DNA from 4 places in the Halomonas sp. ATBC28 genome. Region 1 is predicted to be linked to each of the others. Evidence: predicted binding sites of a transcription regulator. Region 1 holds the regulator's gene; each other region holds the start of a gene.

Region 1 (5,110 bases):
CGAGGTGCAAGGCCGGTTGCCATCAACACGAGATCGGCGCTGACAGCGTCGCCGTTATCCAGACGTAATACGATATCTTCGCCGCTTTCGGCCGCTATCGAATCAATCGAACGTGCAAGGTGAAGATGGATACCTGCTTCGCTAAAGGCATCGCCTAGGGCGTTCCCTAAGGGCGGTGGCAGCAAGCGAGGAAGTAGGGTTCCTTCTGGGGCAATGAGGCTGACACGATGGCCGCCAGCGTGGAGGTCGTTGGCAAATTCACAGCCGACCAGCCCCGCGCCAACAATCGCCACCCGTGCAGGGCCCTGGCCTAGCGCCGTGTGAAAGCGGCGGTAGTCATCCAGGTCGTTAATGGTAAAGCAGTGTGGGGCTACGCTGGGTTCAATGCTGAAGGGCACCCGTGGTGCAGCGCCAGTGGCCAGTACCAGTGTGTCGTAGCCGAGCACCATGCCGCCTTCGAGCAGAATTGTTTGGTTATCCACATCCAGTGCGGTTACCTGGGTGTGGATAACCATTTGGGCATTTAGCTCTTCGCCCAGGTCAGTAGCGCTGCGCTGGGCTAATTGTTCGGGCACCAGGCCCTTGGCGAAGCCGGTGGAGAGCAATGGCTTGCTGTAATCATCGCCGCTGTCGGCGCTCACCAGCGTGATTGAGCGTTGGTCGCCCAATCGGCGCAACGCCCGGGCAAGGCCAACCCCTGCCATTCCAGTGCCAATAATCACCAGCGCAGCGTGCGAAGAGGTTTTCTGTGTTTGGGTGGCGGGCATGCAGACACCAAAAAAGTTGCTAAATAAGGTTGCGAAAAAAGAAGCGCTAAACCGAGTCGTTAAAAAAGTCGCTGAAACAAAAGCCTTTCAGTGCTCATGTTACACTAGCCAACCCGTTAATTGCCCTGGAGAACTCGGTGACGGCTGCTGCTTTTCGGCAAACTCCTCTATTTTCCCGCTGGCGCCCGATTGATGCGGCGCGCCCGGCGATGAGTGCTTCCTGGTGGCAGTGGGTTGCCTCCACCGACTCGTTAACCGCCCACTTAATGGTCGCAGGTGGCGAGAAGCCGTTTCGAGTACGACTGTTGCGCCAGGGGGTTGGTTGGCCGCGCCAGGATGAGGCTCAGGCGCTGGGCATTGGTGCCAAGCGTTACGCCTGGCTGCGGGAAGTGGCGCTGTGCTTAGATGGAACGCCATGGGTGGTGGCGCGCTCGGTCGCCCCGCTCTCTCAGGTAAAGGGCCAACGGCTAGAGTGCCTGGGCGAGCGCTCGCTAGGTAGTTGGCTATTTCGCCAGCCGGGTTTAGTGCGTGGGCCATTGGAAGTAACGACGCATTCCCCCCAGTTTGCTAGCGTCAACGGCATACAGGAAGGCTGTGCTTGGGGAAGGCGCTCTGTTTTTTATCACGGCTGTAAGCACGGCAGTCTGTCGTTATTAGTGCAAGAGTATTTTTTGGCGGCGATGGCGGATGATCTTGGCCTGCCTTCGCGCTAGGCTAGCGCCTGCATCTTATTCTTCGTGAGGTAAGCATGGATCGTTCACTGTTGCGGCCGAAGGGATGGGCTCGCGTGGCAGATTTTTTACAGCTGATGCGCTTGAATCGGCCGATAGGCACATGGCTTTTGATGTGGCCGACGCTGTGGGCATTATGGGTGGCTGCGGAAGGTGTACCAGGGCGAAATGTGCTGCTGATTTTTGTGGCCGGCGTTTATGTGATGCGCGCTGCGGGCTGCGTGGTCAATGACTATGCGGATCGCCACTTCGATGGGCATGTGAAACGCACAAAACAACGTCCGCTAGCGACGGGCCGTATCAGCGAAACCGAAGCTCAACTGCTGTTTATCGCCCTGGTGGCCGCTGCGTTTATTCTGGTATTACTGACCAACTGGTTTACGGTGCTGCTCTCGCTGGGCGGGGTGCTGCTGGCGATTATTTATCCGTTTATGAAGCGCTATACCCACTTTCCTCAGGTGGTGCTGGGCGCGGCTTTTTCCTGGGCAATTCCGATGGCTTTTGGCGCCGTGCTCGGCCACGTGCCGCTGGAAGCATGGCTGCTATTCTGCGCTAATGTGTGCTGGACAGTGGTCTACGATACCCAGTACGCCATGGTCGATCGCGACGACGATTTAAAAATTGGCATTAAATCGACGGCCGTGCTGTTTGGAAATGCGGATCGTTTGATTATCGGCTTACTCCAGCTAGCCACCCTGGGATTGCTGGCTTGGGTAGGCTGGTGGGTTGGTTTAGGTGGTTTCTTCTGGTTAGGGCTAGCGGCAATGGCAGCGACTTTTCTGCATCAGCAGCGCTTAATTCGCGACCAGGAGCGGGATGCCTGCTTCCAGGCGTTTCTCAATAATCACTGGTCGGGACTGCTGATTTTTGCCGGTATCGCGCTAAGTTGGTGGCCTGCGGCTGGCTGATCGAGGCGATTGTCATGTAATTGTCATCAAGTCATGGTGTTATCGTCACTGACATGTCATTGATCTGTTTATCTTTGAACTGTTTTTCTTTGAACTAGTTTCTTTGAATACCGTGAGGCTCTGGTATGACCGCCAAGACCGTTCTGATTGTCGATGATGAGGCGTCGATTCGCGAGATGATCGCGGTAGCGCTGGAAATGGCTGACTATCGCGTGCTCGAAGCGGATAACGCCCAGGATGCCCATGCCATGGTGGTCGACCACCAACCCGATTTACTGCTGCTGGACTGGATGATGCCCGGCACTAGCGGTATTGAGCTGGCGAGACGCCTAAAGCGTGAAGAAACCACCGCTGAAATCCCGATTATTATGCTCACCGCGAAAGGCGAAGAGGATAATAAAATTCAAGGGCTTGAAGCCGGTGCCGATGACTATATCACCAAGCCTTTTTCACCCCGGGAATTGGTGGCACGGCTAAAAGCGGTGCTGCGCCGTGCGACGCCACGTGGCGTTGAAGACCCGATTGAGATTAACGGCCTGCTGCTTGATCCGGTGAGCCACCGGGTAAGTGCCCACGGCAAAGCGCTGGAAATGGGCCCCACCGAGTACCGTTTGCTGCAGTTTTTTATGACTCACCAAGAGCGCGCTTACACACGTAGCCAGCTGCTTGACCAAGTGTGGGGCGGCAATGTTTACGTTGAAGAGCGCACGGTCGATGTGCATATCCGCCGCTTGCGTAAAGCGCTGGGCGACGTGCATCAAAACCTGATCCAAACGGTTCGGGGTACCGGTTACCGTTTCTCTGCACGGGTGTAAATGTGCGTTTATGGAGTCGTGAGCTGTGGCGAATAGCGTGGCTGGCCACGCTGGGCACTTGCTTGGGCTGGCTGTTGGGCTCGGCTGGGCTGGGGCTCGCAGCAGGGCTTGCGGGATGCCTGTTTTACCACTTACGACAGTTACGCGAACTCTATTTGTGGCTCACCCTCCACCCTAACGATGAACCGCCTGCCGCTCGCGGGATGTGGGGCGAGCTATTCGATCGTTTATACCGCTATCAAAAAAGTCAGCGCATCACCCAAAGCCGTCTGCGGGCTACTTTGGCACGTATTCAAGAGTCGTCTGAAGCAATGCGTGATAGCGTGGTCATGCTTGATCGCCACGGTGATTTGGAATGGTGGAACAGCGCCGCCACCGCCATGCTGGGGCTACAAACCGCCCATGATCGTGGTCAACACATTACCAACCTACTGCGCGACCCGGGCTTTATCAGCTATTTTAATTCGCGTAACTACAGTGAGCCGTTAACGCTCACCTCACCGATTGATGAACGGCGAATCCTGCAGTATCAAATTACCCTCTACGGTGACGACGAACGCTTAGTGATGGCTCGCGATATCACCCGCTTGCATCGTCTTGAGCAGATGCGGCGCGACTTTGTCGCCAACGTTTCCCATGAGTTACGTACGCCGCTGACCGTTCTCTCCGGCTATTTGGAAACCTACAGTGATATCTCCGACCAGCTTCCGCCGCGCTTGGGACGTAGTATTCAGCAAATGCAGGAACAGACCCAGCGGATGCAGAATCTGGTCAACGATTTATTGCTGCTCTCGCGTTTGGAAATTGACCAGGGCGGCCAAGATCATCATCCACTGCCACTCGAGCCTTTACTGCAAAGCGTTTGTGATGATGCGCTGGCCCTATCGCATCAACGTCATACCATTACCGTCGCCCTTGAGAGCGATGCCCGACTGTTAGGCAGTGAACAGGAGATTCGCAGCGCCGTCTCTAACCTTGCCTTTAATGCGGTTCGCTACACGCCTGCTGGCAGCCAAATCACCCTGCGCTGGAAAGCTAGCGCTACTGGTGGCGGCTATATCGATGTGGAAGATAACGGTGAAGGGATTGATCCCGTTCATATTCCCCGACTAACAGAACGCTTTTACCGTGTTGATAAGGGGCGCAGCACTGCGACTGGCGGCACAGGTTTAGGCTTGGCGATCGTTAAGCACGTGCTGTTGCGCCACGATGCGCAACTACAAATTGAGTCCCTTCCCGGCAAGGGTGCGTTGTTTCGCTGCGCCTTCCCCCCCTCGCGTCTTGTTTAATTTAGCAAGTCATTCCATCGCATAATATTTGTAACAATGTGCAATATTGGCATGCAAGGTTGGTAAAGCTTTACCCATGTGCCATTTTTACACAGCTCAAAGCGTTGTGTCGTGACTCAGTTGATGCCTTTTTGGCATAACTTATTTTTAAGTAAGAGTTTGATTTTGTTGTTTTTATTTATATTCTTCAGTTTTTTGGCATGCCTTCTGCAGAGTACAGATTGAAGGAAGATGACCGCAGGAATTGCTGGCTTCTCAGTAAGCCTTTCTTTCTTCATTAAGCGGTACTAAACAGCGATCGGAGGTAGGATATGACGTCCAAGGATTTTCTCAAGAAAGCTGGCATTTTAGGTGTATCTTTTGGTCTGATGGCAAGCCCATTAGCTTTTGCACAAACTGATGAAAATTCGGCGATTGGCGAAAACCAAGGTATTACCGCTGACGAGCAACCGATGGATTCCCAAGGTACCGGTAGTTCAACTGGCAGTGATACAACAGACATGACTGACGATTTAACCCATGACGAAGGTGATGGTGCCAGCGACATGGATCCGCAATCAAGCAGTCACTCAGACGATGCTGAGTATGACAAGGATGAGC
Region 2 (5,110 bases), on a different contig from region 1:
GCTAAAGGTAAGCTGCGAGGTGACTTCGGTGGCAGCGCTGGGCTGCCAGCGGTGGCCCAACTGGACGTTGTTGCTTTCCACATCGCGATCGCGCAGCGGATTGCTGGCATCGGTTGAAAGCTGCTGTGGGTTGGCGGGCTGGGTGGCGCGTTCGTCGTAGTGCTGCCAGCTGATAAATAGCCGCTGGTCGTCGCTTGGCTCCCAACCGCCTTTTAGCAGCAGGCTATTGAGGGCGGCATCCTCTTCGGCTTCATCGCCCCCCGCGCGGCGAATATCGCCGGATTCACTGCGGCCGATTGAAAACAGGCCATCCACCTGGCCGTTGGCGGTATTGCGGCGGCCGAAGCCAGTCAGGCTCCCCCGCATTTCGTCGCTGGCCGTCGCACCGCCTACGGAAAGGCGTACGCCGCTATTTTCGCCGGGGGCAAGCAGGTCGTTGGCATTCACACTGGTGAAGCTGACGACACCGCCCATGGCATTGCTGCCGTACAAGCTGGAGAGCGCACCGCGTGCTATCTGTACTTCTTGAATCAAGCCAGGGTCGAGAAAGAAGTTACCGATGTGGCCGGTGGAGATATCCTGACGAACGCCATCCAAACGTACCAGCACACCTTTGCTGCCAAAACCGCGCATACTTAAGGTTTGGCCATTTCGGCGCCCTTGGCCAGCCACATGCAGGCCGGGTTGGCGGCTAAGCACGTCTTCAACCCGGCTGGCGGTGGCCAGCACAGCATCATCACGATCAATAATATCGATAATCAGCGGTGCCCGTGAAAGGTCCGTAGGCGCCCGGGTGCCGGTGACCGTCACTGGGTTAAGCTCGGCGTCGTCTGCTTGGGCGGTTAACAGTGGAAGCAGCATTAAAAAGAGGCCACCAAAAGCGCGTGTGTGGTTCATAAGCCAGAGATTTCCAACAGGGATAAGTGGAAGAGGTCGCTGGCTGGGTGCGATGGGCTACCTGGCTGGCTTTGCTGTATAAATCTTTAAATTAATTAGGGGCTGAAATATTAAGAGCTTTAGGCGTTAAGAATTAACTTGCCGCTTTTAGTACGGCGCAACACATAGCGGCGCTGTTCATGGTGAATAACCAATTGATCTGAGTTGCCAAGTAATTCTCTGCTATTCACCTCGTGGGCCACCTCGCGGGTTGTCGAGGCCGACGTATCTCCCTGGCCAGTGCCCTTAGCGGGTAACTGCATGAGAGAGTAACTCCTGTGTTAATGATAACTATTAGCGTTAATTTAGCAGAGTTGCAGACATCCCTCAATAGGGTTTGGGGAGTAAAAGTGACTAGCATTCGACCTTTCTTCATCTAAATGCAGGCGCTCCGTCATCGTGCTGTCATTAAGCTTCTTTAGTGTCTCGTAACGTTCAATCGTTGACCTACAAACGATCAGGGGGAGACTAAAATGAGTAAAGAGATCGAAGATCATCGCCTGTTTAACCACAGCGGCAACCAACCTTTCGCGGAAGTATTGGCGCGTCATGTATCCCGGCGTGATGTGATGCGCGGTGGTTTGAGCATGGCGGCTGCCTCGATGCTTAGTTTTGGTGGCGCTGCTCAAGCGCTTGCCTCAAGCAGCAACCAAAAAACACCCCTGACACTGGCGTTTGAGGCGGTTCACGGATCCCGCACCGATGCCGTGGTGGTGCCGGAAGGTTATGTGGCCCAAGTCTTGGTGCCGTGGGGCACGCCGCTGAACCAAAATGTTACCTGGCAGCCCGAGCAGCCGATGACCGCTGAGCGTCAGGCGGAGAGTGTGGGCATGCACCATGACGGCATGGCCGGTTTTGCCCTGGATACCGACAACGCCTCGCGCCGTTTTGTGCTGGCGCTCAACAATGAGTATATCGACCAAGCAGCGCTATGGGCGCCCCAAGGAGGCCCCACTAATGCGGATGAGGGCCAGCGGCCAGCAGCTGAGTCGCGCACTGAGATCAACGCTCACGGTGTCACCCTTGTTGAGGTCGAAAAGAACGCCAGCGGCCAATGGGCGCATGTGCCGGGTTCGCGTTATAACCGTCGCCTCACCAGTGCGACGGTGATGGAACTTTCCGGGCCAGTGGCGGGCAGTGACTACGTCAAAACGCGCTTTTCGCCTGAGGGTACCCAAACCCGTGGTACCAACAATAACTGTGGTAACGGGGTAACGCCCTGGGGCACCTATATTGCCTGTGAAGAGAACTGGCCCAATGTGTTCGTTAATCATGGCGAACGCTTCCAGGACGACGCGCGGATTGGTATTCCCACCGCTAAAAGCCGCTATGGTTGGGATACTTCGGCGGGAGACGCCTCTGAACAGAATGACGAATTTGCTCGCTTCGACATTACCCCACGCGGCGAGCGTGCTGAAGATGATTATCGCAACGAAGCACGCACGTTCGGCTACCAGGTGGAGGTCGACCCCTATAGTGATGCATTGGCGGTTAAGCGTACGGCACTTGGCCGTTTCCGCCATGAAGGGTGTTGGTTAGGCAAGCTGGAAGCCGGTCAGCCAGTGGTTTACTACTCGGGGCACGATTCCCGCAACGAGTACGTATATAAATATGTTTCTGATGCTGCCTGGGATCCCGCCGATGCCAACCGTCCAGGGGAAGAGTATGATCGTCTTGCCATTGGCAACAAATATTTGGATAACGGCACCCTCTATGTGGCTCGTTTCCATGCCGATGGCAGCGGTGAGTGGCTACCGCTAACGCCTAGTGCTCAAACGCGCGATGGTCGCACGCTGGCGGCGGCGTTGGGGCTAGCCGACGACGATGCGGCAGGTATCATCATCAACACCTGCGATGCAGCGGATTTGTTGGGTGCCACGCCAATGGACCGCCCTGAGTGGGCTTCCGTCGATCCTGCCTCCGGCGAGGTGTATCTCACCCTAACCAATAACACTCAGCGTACCGCTGAAGAGACAACCCCAACTTACACTAATGACGGTGAGCATCTGGAACAAGTAGGTGTTGGTTACGATTTAGCGCCCACCAATGCCGCCAACCCTCGCGCCAATAACGAAGCAGGGCATATTATTCGCTGGCGCGAAAGCCGGTTGCCCAACGCCTTTACTTGGGAGGTGTTTGTGTTTGGCGCGGCCGCTGACGATGCCGATAATCACTCGGACCTGACAGAAATGAATCAGTTCGCCAGCCCCGATGGGCTCTGGTTCGACGAGCGAGAGGACGGTCAGGGTATCCTCTGGATCCAAACCGATAACGGTTATGATGGAGTAACCGAGTACACCAACGACCAACTGCTTGCCGTGGTACCTAGTGGGCTAGACGATATCCAGGGAACCGGCCCGGTGATTAACAGCAGCAACCAGCAGCAGCTTAAGCGCTTTGCGGTAGGGCCGAACGGCTGCGAAGTGACGGGTATTTTTGCCACGCCGGATAAAACAGCGCTGTTTATTAACATTCAGCATCCTGGTAACTGGCCCGCGGATGGTAGCGAACTAGTGCAAGACGCCACTGTTGCAGCCAGCGGCCAAGTACGCCCTCGGGCGTCAACCGTTGTTATTCAAAAACGCGATGGCGGGCCGATAGGAGTTTAAAAGCTGGCGTTGAGCGCAAAGCTTAGTAACTATATGAGGTGCTTAAAACGCTATTAAGGGCTTCATTAAAAGCTTCGAACCTGGGAGAGGTTCGAAGCTTTTTTGATTCTAGGCCTGCTGAACTTGCCGCTTTTTCTGCCGGGCTTCTAGCGCGTGAATGGCATCGACCTTCAATGGGAGCTGGTTGGCCCAGAGCATATCTTCGCGGCTATGACCAATATCCAACAGTACGTGGTCATCGTAGGCTAGTAGCGGCAGTATATGGCGGCGGAAAAGCCAACGCCGCCGGTAACGCCACCAGGCCATATCAAGCGCACGAATTAGCCGCATCGACGGCATGGCAGGCATGTAAAAATGCAGTGCTGGTGGCTTGGGCGGCGGCGCCAGTTGGCGAGCTTTTTCCCAGGCGTTATGGGCATGTTGGGCTGGGCGTTCACACTTCATCGCGCACCTCCTTTTATTCACAACGGCTGTACAGTCAATGGCGCCAGGGCGCTAACTGGGCAGCTGTGATCAGTGATTAATAAGTGGGAGGGTCGCGACCTCTGGTTATCAGCTTGGCGCTTTACCTTGGATCAATCAAACGAAAAGAACTACACTGTGAGTTAAGTTTTTCTGAAAGGTGGGTGTGATGAATCAACTCTCTAGCATAGCTCCCAGCCGGGCCGTCTTGCCGCTACTGGATAGCGAGGTGCTGCGCACCTTTGTGACCATTGCCGAAAGCGGCAGCTTCACCCGCGCCGCCCAGCAGCTATTTCGCACCCCTTCCGCGCTGAGTATGCAGATCAAACGCCTGGAAGAGATCCTCGGCCAGACGCTGTTTGTCCGCGAGGCGCGGCACGTACGCCTGACTGCTGAGGGGGAAGTGCTGCTGGGTTATGGGCGGCGGCTACTGAAACTCAATGCAGAAGCCGTGACCCAGTTTTTAGCCCCTACCATAGAGGGGCGTGTAGGGCTGGGGATAACGGATGACGTGGTAGGGCGTATTTTACCCACGGTACTCGCCCAGTTTGCCCGCTCGCACCCGGCGGTGCAGGTCGATGTCGTGGTGGGGCGCAGCAAAGATTTGCTCGCCCAGCTGGATGATGGAGAGCTCGATCTTGCGCTGGTGATGAGCGTAGAGCCTGGCCAGACGCCGCGCGGCGACATTGTTCATAGCGAACCGTTAGTATGGGCGGGCCGGGAGGATGGTGTTGCCGTACAGCGAACGCCACTGCCGGTGACCTTGGCCCAACAGGGGTGCGCGTGGCGTAGGATCGCGCTTAACGCCCTTGATCATGCCGGGGTTAATTACCGAATCGCATACTCCTGCGACCACTGTGCCGGGCAGGAAGCGGCTATGCTGGCCGATCTGGCCGTGACGGCTTTTCCAAAAAGCTTGATTCGGCCACCGCTCAAGCGTCTCCACAACGAGTCACTGCCACCGCTAGGGGATTATCAAGTAGCGCTGGTGAAGCGTGCAGGCAGTGGTGATGCCAGCGAGGTATTGGCTGAGCGGGTGGTGGAGGCGTTTCGTGAGGGGTGAGTGGTAATGAATTATCATTAGCTTTTGAGCGGTAATGATT
Region 3 (5,110 bases), on a different contig from region 1:
CAAATGGCCCGTGGCGCGCTGAATAGCCAGCTAAGCGGCAAAGCCCTGGAAGCCGCCTGCGCGCTTAACGATGAAGAGCGCGCCTGGCTCGCGGGCGTGCTGGAAAAGCTCAAGCTCTCCGCCCGCGCCTATCACCGCGTACTACGTGTAGCCCTGACCCTTGCCGACCTTCAGGGCGAACCCAAACCCACCCAGCCGCATCTAATTGAGGCGATTGGATACCGACAGCTGGATCGGATGCTAAAAGGGACTTAGCATTGAAATAGTCGATTACCACTCATAAAGGGAGGTGACAAAATGGCAAAACTTCCTAATATCCATCCCGGTGAAATTTTGTACGAAGATTTCATGCAGCCAATGGCGCTGAGTAAAAATGCGCTGGCTAAGCAGATGGGCGTCCCAGCGACCCGCATTGGTGAAATCACCTTGGGCCGCCGAGCGATTACGGCAGATACTGACTTACGTCTAGCCAAGGTCTTCGGCACAAGCGAAGGTTACTGGCTTCGTTTGCAGAATGCCTACGACCTAGAAGAAGCCCGCCGTCACCAAGTGGCATGAACAATTCTCTCATTTAACGACTCGAGCAACCGTACCTACATTGAAGTCATCGGCTACCGCCAGCTGGATCGGATGCTAAAGGGGGCGTAAGCCCCCGAAAGCCACTGGGCGGTTAGTGCGTGGCGGCCAGTGAATCCACTAGGCGTTGACACAGCGCATCCAGCTTCTGCCCCGTGGTTTCATCATGTAACGCGCCACTATCATTGAAGGCGCTGCCCGCTTTCGCCAGCGACAATGGCTGTGGCAGCACGACCAACCCCAGATTGGCTAACAGTTGCTGACCAAGCGGTAGCGCACGGATGCCACCTAGCCCACCAGGGGAAGCCGCCACCAGCGCTGCCCACTTACCGGCAAATAACTTGAGCCCCGGCGTATCCTGATAGGGACGTGATAGCCAGTCCAGTGTGTTTTTCAGCAGCGACGTGATAAAGCCGTTGTACTCCGGCGAAGCGATCATCACCGCTTGGTGATCCGCCAGAATCTCACGCAGCTTCAGCACATTCTCCGGCACGCCCCGGGCTTCAATATCTTCATCAAACAGTGGGCAGGGATAATCTTTTAAATCGATAAAGGTTGCTTCCCCGCCAAGCGCCTCAATACGCTTGGCGGCCAGCTTGGCTAGCTGCTTGTTCAGTGACGCTTCTCGGGCACTGCCTGCAAAGACCAGTACCTTTTTGACCGATGATCCCATTGCCATTTCCTCTTTGAATAATGTATTTGAAAGCCACACCATTTATTAATATTTACGCCCGTTGAGCAAGACGTATTTTACGACTCAGGGCCAGACTCGACGTGAAACCCTGCTGCCATTAAAACGTCTGCACTTTGTCATTCAACTATCACTATTACGGATGAAAATTAGCAAAAGCTGCACCTGCCCTAATTTTTCCTCCGAAATGGTGAAATAGTGATGACAAAGCCGTTACTAGCGACTGCTCTACTCGCCTTTGCGTTTACCAGTGCGGCACACGCCCAGCAGAGTTTTCCCGCCACATTGTCCGGCCATGCCCAGCTACCCGGCAGCACCTTTGTGGCAGCTCCTTCCGGTGCCGCTGAGCACTATAACGTCTCAGGCCGTTTTACTGGCCAAGAGGGCCGCGTTGAGCAGTTGTATACGAACATGCAAGCCACCGGCTTAGCGCTACCCTTCCCCAGCCAGCCTTTGCAGGGTTTTTCAGGTATTCGCTCACTTGGCAATGACCGTTTCCTGGTGTTGACCGATAACGGCTTTGGCTCCAAGGCGAACTCCTCCGACGTCATTCTGATGTTTAACATCATAAAGACTGACTGGGACACTGGGCGCGTCATCATCGAGGAAACCGTTCAACTATCGGATCCCAACCGCAAGGTGCCCTTCCCGATTATGAATGAAGCTACACCTGGTCGTTTTTTAACCGGAGCTGATTTCGATATTGAATCGATACAGCCGGTGGGCGATAGCTACTGGATTGGCGATGAGTTCGGCCCCTGGATTATCCAGGTCAATAATACGGGCGAAGTGCTGCAAGTGCTGGCCACCAATCCTGGTGGGACGCTGATGCGCTCCCCCGACAATGCCTTTGCCCTCACCCCGAACCCTGGCGCGCCTCTCGCTGATGATGTGAGAGTGTTTCGCTCCGGTGGCTACGAGGGCATGGCGCTCTCCGAAGACCAAACAACCCTTTACCCCTTATTGGAAAAGCCAGTCTGGGACAGCAACGCCAACGCCCCGGAAACGATTGATGGCACCCCCGTATTAAGAATGTTCGAGCTCCATACTGAAACCGGCGAATGGGGCGACGCAACCCGCTACTACCCCTTGGAGTCAGCGGATCATGCTATTGGCGATTTCAACCTCATTGGCGGAACTCGCGGCTTAATCATTGAGCGTGATAGCCGCCAAGGCGATCCGCGAGAAGAGTGGGCGGACAACCCTGCCGAGTTCAAACGCATCTATCTCGTCGATCTCAACCGCACAAATGAGCAGGGTGTGCTTGAGAAAATCGCCTATATCGACCTGATGAACATTCAGGATCCAGACGGCATCGCCCCCCGTGGCACGATCAACGACACCTTTAACTTTCCTTTTGTGACCATTGAGAACGTGGATCGTGTCGATGAGAGCACCATCGTGGTCGCCAATGACAACAACTACCCTTTCTCGATTGGCCGCCAGCAAGGCCGCGCCGATGATAATGAGCTAATACTGCTCGATGTAGAGGACTTCCTGAACGCCCAGTAATGTGAGCAAGCGTGGGGCCGGGGCGCTCAATTATGACCCTAGCCTCACGTTAAAACGTCAGCAATCTCTCGACAAATTCAGCCAATATGCTGGCGGACTTCCTGTAACTGGAGACGCAGGCTTTCTATCGGTTGCGCACCATTAATCAGCCATCTGTCTTCAACAATCAATGTCGGCACCGACTGAACTCCCAACTTGGACGCGAGGTGGTGATCCTTTTCCACCGCCTGCTGAGTTGTTTCCGAGAGCACGTCTAGATCATAACGAACCATGTCGAGCCCGATTTCTTCAGCCAGTGATCGCAGCACCTGGCTATCACCGATATTGCGGCTCTCCGTCAGGTGCGCGTACTGAACACGATCAAACATACGCCAGTGCCCTTGTTGACCTGCCTGCATTTCAGCCGCCTTACACGCCAGCGCGCCAGGCATCCCGTGAGGATACTCGAAGGTTTGAGCACGCATACCATCAATGTTGATACGCGGGGTATCCTCTGCGGCAACGCATTTTTCCCAATGACCGAGAATTGTTTCTTTGGCATCACCCATAGAGCCGAAGGCTTCAAGCATGGCTTCTCTACTTGCTTGAAGCGTAAAGCACTGGTGATGCACATCCAGGTTCAACTGCTTGGCAAGCGAGTGCAGCCGGGGAGAGAGAAGGTAACACCAACCGCAAACAACATCGTGCACAAACACCACCTTTAATGGATGCATGTCTCACCTCCCCCTCTAATCGTTGTGTGAACTGAGCGAACGCGCAATGGATGCCACGTGCTGACCCTGAAATTCAGCAATGCGCAGCTCTACCACCGACGGCTGCCGCGAGCCATCTGTCGCCGCCAAGGTTGATGCGCCATAGGGTGTGCCTCCGCTGATTTCGTCCATCGTCGTAAGGTCGGGGCAAGAATAAGGTACACCCACGATGACCATGCCGTGGTGTAACAAGGTGGTATGGAAGGACAATAGGGTGCTCTCTTGACCTCCATGCTGACTCGCGGTGGAAGTGAATGCTGCACCAACTTTGCCGATAAGCGCCCCCTTAGCCCAGAGTCCACCGGTTTGATCTAAGAAATTGCGCATCTGGGAGGCCATATTGCCAAAGCGAGTGGGCGTGCCGAAAATAATGGCATCGTAATCAGCCAGTTCACTCGGCTCGGCGATAGGCGCAGACTGATCCAATTTAGCCCCCGCCTTGAGGGCGACCTCTTCTGGCATCAGTTCTGGCACGCGCTTGATGGTCACTTCAGTGCCAGGGATGCTGGCCGCGCCTTTCGCTACAGCGTCAGCCATCGTCTCGATATGGCCATAGGTTGAATAATAAAGGACTAGTACCCGGGTCATCGTGATTCTCCATGCGTTGCTATTCGAATACGTTCTGAGTAGGCGATCTCGTCGACGCCATGAATCCCAGGATAAGCTTTGTTTAAATAGAGATAATCAGTAGTATTCGAAAATGATATTTTCCTTACTGGAAACAATGCATGGATAAGCTGACGGCAATGCGCACCTTTCGGCGAGTCGTAGAGCTGCAGAGCTTTTCTGCGGCCGCGAACGACCAGCGGCTCTCCAACGGCGCTGTGAGTAAACAGGTAGCGGAACTGGAGGCCAGCCTTGGGGTAACGCTGTTGACGCGTACCACCCGGCGGCTGAGCCTTACCGATGCGGGGCGGGCGTACTACGAACGCTGCGCCTGCATCCTCGACGACATTGAAGAAACCGAGCTAGCGTTGGGAGTTCACCAAGCAATCCCGCGGGGATCTCTTAAGATCAACTGCCCCATGTCGCTGGGGCTTTTGCATATCGCGCCTTTGATCCCCGTATTTGCCGAGCGCTACCCGGAAATCAACATCGAACTGGTTATGAATGACCGCCGCGTAGCGTTGGTGGAGGAAGGATTCGACGTCGCCTTACGTGCCGGTGACCCACTGGAAGATTCATCACTGATCGCACGCCGACTACAAAGCATTCATCGCGTATTGTGCGCCTCGCCAGGCTATCTCGAGCGATTCGGCGAACCGACAACACCTCAAGCACTTTCTGAGCATAAATGCCTGCTCTACAGCCTGGGCGCCGCACCGGAAGTGTGGCGCCTTGGCTATGCAGGGCAGACTATCGAACAGCGAGTGAAAGCAACCCTGACCGCCAATAGCAGCATCGCCCTGCGAGAAGCGCTGCTTGCGGGCATGGGCATTTCTCTAACCCCGACCTTCGTAGTCAGTGCGGATCTCAAGGCTGGGCGCTTGATTGAAATAATGCCGACATACCGCCCCCCTGAGCAAGGCCTCTATATTCTCTATCCAGCCAGCCGCTACCTCTCGCCAAAGGTACGCTG
Region 4 (5,110 bases), on a different contig from region 1:
ATCCAACCCCACATGAGATAACCCTTTGGTCAGCGTGACCATCGAAACGATGAAGCCCACCAGAAACACATAACCGGGTACGTAGCGTTTGGCGGCCGTGAACGGGTTGGCGTCCTCGAAAATCAGGTGGTGTACCGATTTAAACAGCACGAAACCGATGGTACCTGCCAACAAGGGGGAGACCACCCAACTGGCGGCAATCTTGCCTACCGCACCCCAGTCCACCGTAGCAGGGCCTAGCCCTGCAACCGCAAAGCCTACGATCGCGCCGACAATCGAGTGCGTCGTGGAAACCGGCCAGCCTTTCATGGAGGCCACCAGCAGCCATGTTCCCGCCGCCAGCAGTGCTGCCAGCATGCCGTAGACCAGCAATTGTGGGTCGTCCTGTAGCAGTTCGGGGTCGATAATACCTTTACGGATCGTATTGGTAACTTCGCCACCGGCTAGCCAGGCACCCAGGAATTCAAAAATGACCGCAATCAGGATAGCCTGTTTGATGGTGATCGCTTTCGACCCCACCGAGGTTCCCATGGCATTGGCCACGTCGTTGGCGCCAACGCCCCAGGCCATGAAAAAGCCAAACAAACAGGCCAGGATGATAAAAATTTCACCGTGCTGGGCAATAATCAGCATGAAAGTCCCCTTAGCGGGCAGTCAGGATCTGCAGACGGCTACCCACGCGCTCGGCGCGGTCGGATAGTTCGCCAACCCATTCAATGATCTTGTAGAGAAAGATCACGTCCACTGGCGGTAGCTGGCTCTCAAGCTTGAACAGCTGGCGGCGAATAGTGATCTGTTGGTCGTCGGCTTGGTGTTCGAGGGTGTGCAGCTCACGGATCATCTTCTGCATCACATCCGAGACGTTTTTGCCAAAGCCGGACTCGAGTAGATCCTTGAGCTCTTCTAGCGCTTGACGCGCTTGCGCCACGCAGGCAACGCTGGTTCGAATGTAGTCGCGCATCGGCGCGGCCAGCTCATCCGGCACGCGCATTTTACGCCCCAGCATAATGCCGGTAATGTCACGCACCTTGTTGGCGATCTTGTCCTGTACGCTGATCAGATCAAGCAGATCGGAGCGCGACACCGGAAGAAACATGGTGTTGGGCAGGTTCAACCGCAGCTCTGTTTTCAGCGTATCGGCGTCATGCTCTAGGCGGGTGACGTTTTCGCGCAGCTCAGCCGCTTTGTCCCAGTCATCAACCAGGGTTGCTTCAAAAAACGGCAACAACTGATCGGCACACTCATTCGTCTTGACGATATGGGCCAATAACGGCTGGAATGGCGAGCGGCCAAACATCGAAGAAAAAGGATTGGAGGTAACCATAATGCCTTTTAGCCTGTTTTCGGGGAGCCTGGAAATGGCGGCGCCAGTATAAAGAGTGCGCCTGCCGCCGTCATGAAAAGTTCACAAATGTAATCAAATATTCATTTAAATGTCACGATAACGAGGTGGCTAGCGTCATGAAAAGCCCAAACCCCATGGAAGTGGAACTTAAACTGGCCCTTGCCCCGACAGGGCCTGCGGCGCTGACTCAACACCCGTATCTCGCTTCACACGCCGTGCGTAAACAATCGCTGGTCAATACCTACTTTGATACCCCTCAGGGTGATCTGGCGAAAGCACATATTGCGCTGCGACTTCGCCAGGTAGACGGCCAGGTGCTGCAAACGGTGAAAACCGCTGGCCAAGGTGGTGGCGGGATTTCCCAGCGCGAAGAGTGGGAGTGGCAGATTGCTGGCCCGCAGTTGGATCTCGCTTCAATTGCCAAGCTCCCCCCTTTTCAAGGCGAACTTAGCAGTGTGCTAGATGCCCTCGCCCCCCAACTCAGCACCGATTTCACACGGCGTAGCTGGCAGCTAAAAGAGGGTGGACAAGGCCAGGAGAGTCATGTCGAGCTGGTATTGGATGAAGGCGAAATTATTAGCGGTGGCTACCGCACGCCGATTCGCGAAGCAGAACTCGAATTAAAAGGCGGCGAGCCTGAAGCTCTGTGGGCGCTGGCATTGACCCTTGCTGAACAAGTACCGTTGCGGCCTTCGGATAGCAGCAAGGCGTCCCGTGGTAATGCCCTTAGCACCCAACACTGGCCGCTACCCGAAGCGCACTCTCCGGCGGAGTGGCTGCACCGCGCCACGCTGGCGCTGGACGCCTACCACGACAGCCAACAAGCCAGCTTTTTAAACGATGCCCAGCAGGCGCTGGCCACTCTCGCCGAACATCCCGAACTGGATGCCACCGCACGCGCTTATGCCCAGGCGCTGCCTGGCGCGCTCGATGCGGACGGCCAGCCCAATGCAGCCTACGGTAAAGCGGCGTTAGCGCTCGCCCATCGCTTGGCGTACCAAACCGCGCTACGCTAGCGTTTAACTAGAACGGCATTGAGGCTCACTTCAGGATGATGCGATGAATTTTCACCTAACCCCCGGTGCGGAAGGCCTCCGCACCCGCCTGTTCCATATCATATTTGAGTCTAACACGCCGGGAGCTAAAGCCTTTGACATCGCCCTGATCGTAGCGATTTTGATGAGCGTCGCGGTCATCATGCTGGACAGCATCGAGATTTATGCTGAACGCTACGGAGAACTCTTCTTTTATCTTGAGTGGGCCTTCACGCTATTGTTCAGCATTGAGCTGATCTTGCGCATTTACTGCCTGGAAAAGCCGACACTCTATTTAAGAAGCTTTTATGGCATCGTCGACTTAATCGCGATTTTGCCCATTTGGCTGGTACTACTGGTGCCCGGTGCACATGGTCTGGTGATTGTACGTTTGCTGCGAGTACTGCGCATTTTTCGTATTCTGCGCCTGATGGAGTTTGTCGGCGAGGCGCGTCTTTTAATGGATGCCCTTAAACGCAGCATGCGCCAGATATTGCTGTTTTTTAGCGCCATATTAATGGTGATTACCCTGTTCGCGGCGCTGATGTACACCATCGAATCCTCTGAGGCGGGCTTCACCAGTATTCCGATGTCGATGTACTGGGCCATTGTCAGCATGACCACCGTCGGCTATGGCGACATCGTCCCCGCTACTGCGCTGGGTAAATCGATTACGGTGGTACTCATGCTGCTCGGCTACTCGATCATTGCCGTGCCCACCGGGGTATTTTCCGCTCAGGTGATTCGCTCGATCCGTGAAGAGCGTTACTCCGAAGAAGCCTGCCCCGGCTGCGGTCACGAACGCCATGAAAAACGCGCCCGCTACTGCCTACGCTGCGGCACCTGGCTGGACGAAGACAGCGAAGACCCGCGCAAGAAGGACGACGACAAAACAGATGACGCTCAAGAAAATAGCCACGAGAGTGACGAAGACAAGAACTAAGACAAAAACGCGCCCCAAGACAGCTAAGCTAAATCGTCAAACAAAATAGCCAAATCTGGGGCGCGCAGCGTTTATTTAATGCGGTATGGAGTGGTTATCTAACCGATCACTCCACTTCGTGCGGGGCTTCCCAGGCGTCTAACTCAGCCTCGCTCCAGGCACCGTAAGTAGCGTTGGGGAACACGATCCAATCGTTGCCAAAACGCTCGGCATTCTCTTCAACAAGCGCATGCTGCTGGTCAAGATCCGCGCCCGCGAAGTCACCCGCGAAATCGTGAAGGGAATCACCTAGCTGCATCACCAGGGTGTGGTTATCCACCACTTCCGCGCGGCGTTCCGCCTTGGCAGGCCCCAGCAACATAACGCTCTGTTCAGAGACTTGGGGTAGCTCTAGCGCTTCCAAGGTGGCGATAGTGTCGGCCTCGTTCTCCTGGTAGCGATCAGAGACGTAAAAAATGGCCACGCCCTGCTCATCCGCGTAATCCAGGAACGCTTTGGCACCCGGCATCAAACGCGGTTCGCCTTCACGCTCCCAATGCTTCCATGTGTCCCAGGTGGTGTAGTCGTGGCATGCCTGCATGTCGCGAACCAACAGAGCGCTATTATCCAGCACCGTTTCATCCAGGTCGGTAATGATCGCCAAGTCGTCGCTACCACCATGCGCCTCAATCTGATCCTCAAGCCGGTAGGTGGCGAGGGCAAAACCCTGACGCTGCAGAGCAGCGGCTTCAGCAGACTGCTGTTGATAGCGCAGGCCCATTGCATAAGCTTCCTGGGCACATATTTCTGCGTCATCACTATTTGCATGGCTGGTCAGCGGTAAAGCGGTGAGGCTGGCTAGAGCAGCAAGGGTGCAGAGGCGAGAAGGGAATGGCTTCGTCATTGAATGATCTCCTGGGCTAGGCGATCTCAAAAAGACGAGGCGATTCCTCGCCTTAAAGGATCACAATTTATTATCGAAAAGAACCGTTAGGATCATATTTTATTTTCATTGAACATTCAAATAATGAAAAATAGACAAACTCCCTGCTCATTAAAGCTAAAAGCAGGGATTTGCTCTGAAAAGTGTTTTTAGACGACGAAAGGAGAAATATCGCCGCGCCCTTCACGGATGATTTTCGGCGGCAGTTCGCGCAGGTCGATGACGCTGGTGGGGTCTAAATGGCAGGCGCCGCCGTCGATAATGGCATCCAGGTGGGCGCCAAAACGCTCGCGGATCTCTTCCGGGTCGTTCATGGGCAGGTCATCGCCCACCGGAATCAACGTTACGCTCATCAACGGCTCGCCTAATGCGGCCAGTAACGCGTGGGTAATGCGGTGATCCGGTACGCGCACGCCAATGGAGCGCCGCTTGGGATGCAGTAGCAGGCGCGGCACTTCTGAAGTGGCATCCAGAATATAAGTATAAGGGCCTGGGGTATGGGCTTTCAGCAACCGAAATACATCGTTATCCACCTTGGCGTAGGTGCCAATTTCCGAGAGATCGGAGCACACCAGGGTGAAGTTGTGTTTATCGTCCAGTGAACGTAGCCATTTTATCTTCTCAATGGCTTTCTTCTCACCCAGATGGCAGCCAAGGGCATAGCCCGAATCAGTGGGGTAAGCAACCACACCGCCTTTACGAATGATCTCAATCGACTGATCGATGAGGCGTTTCTGAGGGTTTTCCGGGTGAATCTGAAAATATTGGCTCATTGGTAACTCCTGTCCGTAGGCCCTGCCTATACAGCATAGCCGACTTGGCTTTTAACTGACCGGGCTTTGCAATGACCCGGCTGTGATTTAACC

The links. The regulator PhoB, encoded in region 1, activates phosphate uptake and scavenging genes when phosphate is short. The targets are predictions, from matches to a motif close to TGTCATANNNNTGTCANA.
Positions count from the first base shown of each region.
Region 2: the regulator PhoB is predicted to act here: its motif matches at 1,329-1,346, upstream of E0L35_RS00195 (PhoX family phosphatase).
Region 3: the regulator PhoB is predicted to act here: its motif matches at 1,385-1,402, upstream of E0L35_RS02665 (esterase-like activity of phytase family protein).
Region 4: the regulator PhoB is predicted to act here: its motif matches at 1,424-1,441, upstream of E0L35_RS17345 (CYTH domain-containing protein).

Region 1 covers NZ_VCQL01000014.1:528-5,637, reverse strand. Annotated here, with positions in the region: gene E0L35_RS16130 (FAD-dependent oxidoreductase) at 1-767, opposite strand, end outside; gene E0L35_RS16125 (chorismate lyase) at 905-1,480, shown strand; gene ubiA (4-hydroxybenzoate octaprenyltransferase) at 1,516-2,406, shown strand; gene phoB (phosphate regulon transcriptional regulator PhoB) at 2,532-3,221, shown strand; gene phoR (phosphate regulon sensor histidine kinase PhoR) at 3,224-4,510, shown strand; gene E0L35_RS16105 (hypothetical protein) at 4,822-5,110, shown strand, end outside.
Region 2 covers NZ_VCQL01000001.1:39,688-44,797, forward strand. Annotated here, with positions in the region: gene E0L35_RS00185 (TonB-dependent receptor) at 1-897, opposite strand, end outside; gene hemP (hemin uptake protein HemP) at 1,017-1,199, opposite strand; gene E0L35_RS00195 (PhoX family phosphatase) at 1,410-3,545, shown strand; gene E0L35_RS00200 (hypothetical protein) at 3,654-3,989, opposite strand; gene E0L35_RS00205 (LysR substrate-binding domain-containing protein) at 4,177-5,070, shown strand.
Region 3 covers NZ_VCQL01000002.1:143,416-148,525, forward strand. Annotated here, with positions in the region: partial or broken gene E0L35_RS02650 (ATP-binding protein) at 1-255, shown strand, start outside; gene E0L35_RS02655 (HigA family addiction module antitoxin) at 298-558, shown strand; gene E0L35_RS02660 (NAD(P)H-dependent oxidoreductase) at 671-1,249, opposite strand; gene E0L35_RS02665 (esterase-like activity of phytase family protein) at 1,469-2,779, shown strand; gene E0L35_RS02670 (DsbA family protein) at 2,857-3,492, opposite strand; gene wrbA (NAD(P)H:quinone oxidoreductase) at 3,508-4,119, opposite strand; gene E0L35_RS02680 (LysR family transcriptional regulator) at 4,260-5,110, shown strand, end outside.
Region 4 covers NZ_VCQL01000015.1:99,212-104,321, reverse strand. Annotated here, with positions in the region: gene E0L35_RS17355 (inorganic phosphate transporter) at 1-633, opposite strand, end outside; gene E0L35_RS17350 (TIGR00153 family protein) at 644-1,324, opposite strand; gene E0L35_RS17345 (CYTH domain-containing protein) at 1,462-2,361, shown strand; gene E0L35_RS17340 (ion transporter) at 2,405-3,322, shown strand; gene E0L35_RS17335 (HAD family acid phosphatase) at 3,429-4,205, opposite strand; gene E0L35_RS17330 (L-threonylcarbamoyladenylate synthase) at 4,394-5,017, opposite strand; gene E0L35_RS17325 (PHP domain-containing protein) at 5,105-5,110, opposite strand, start outside.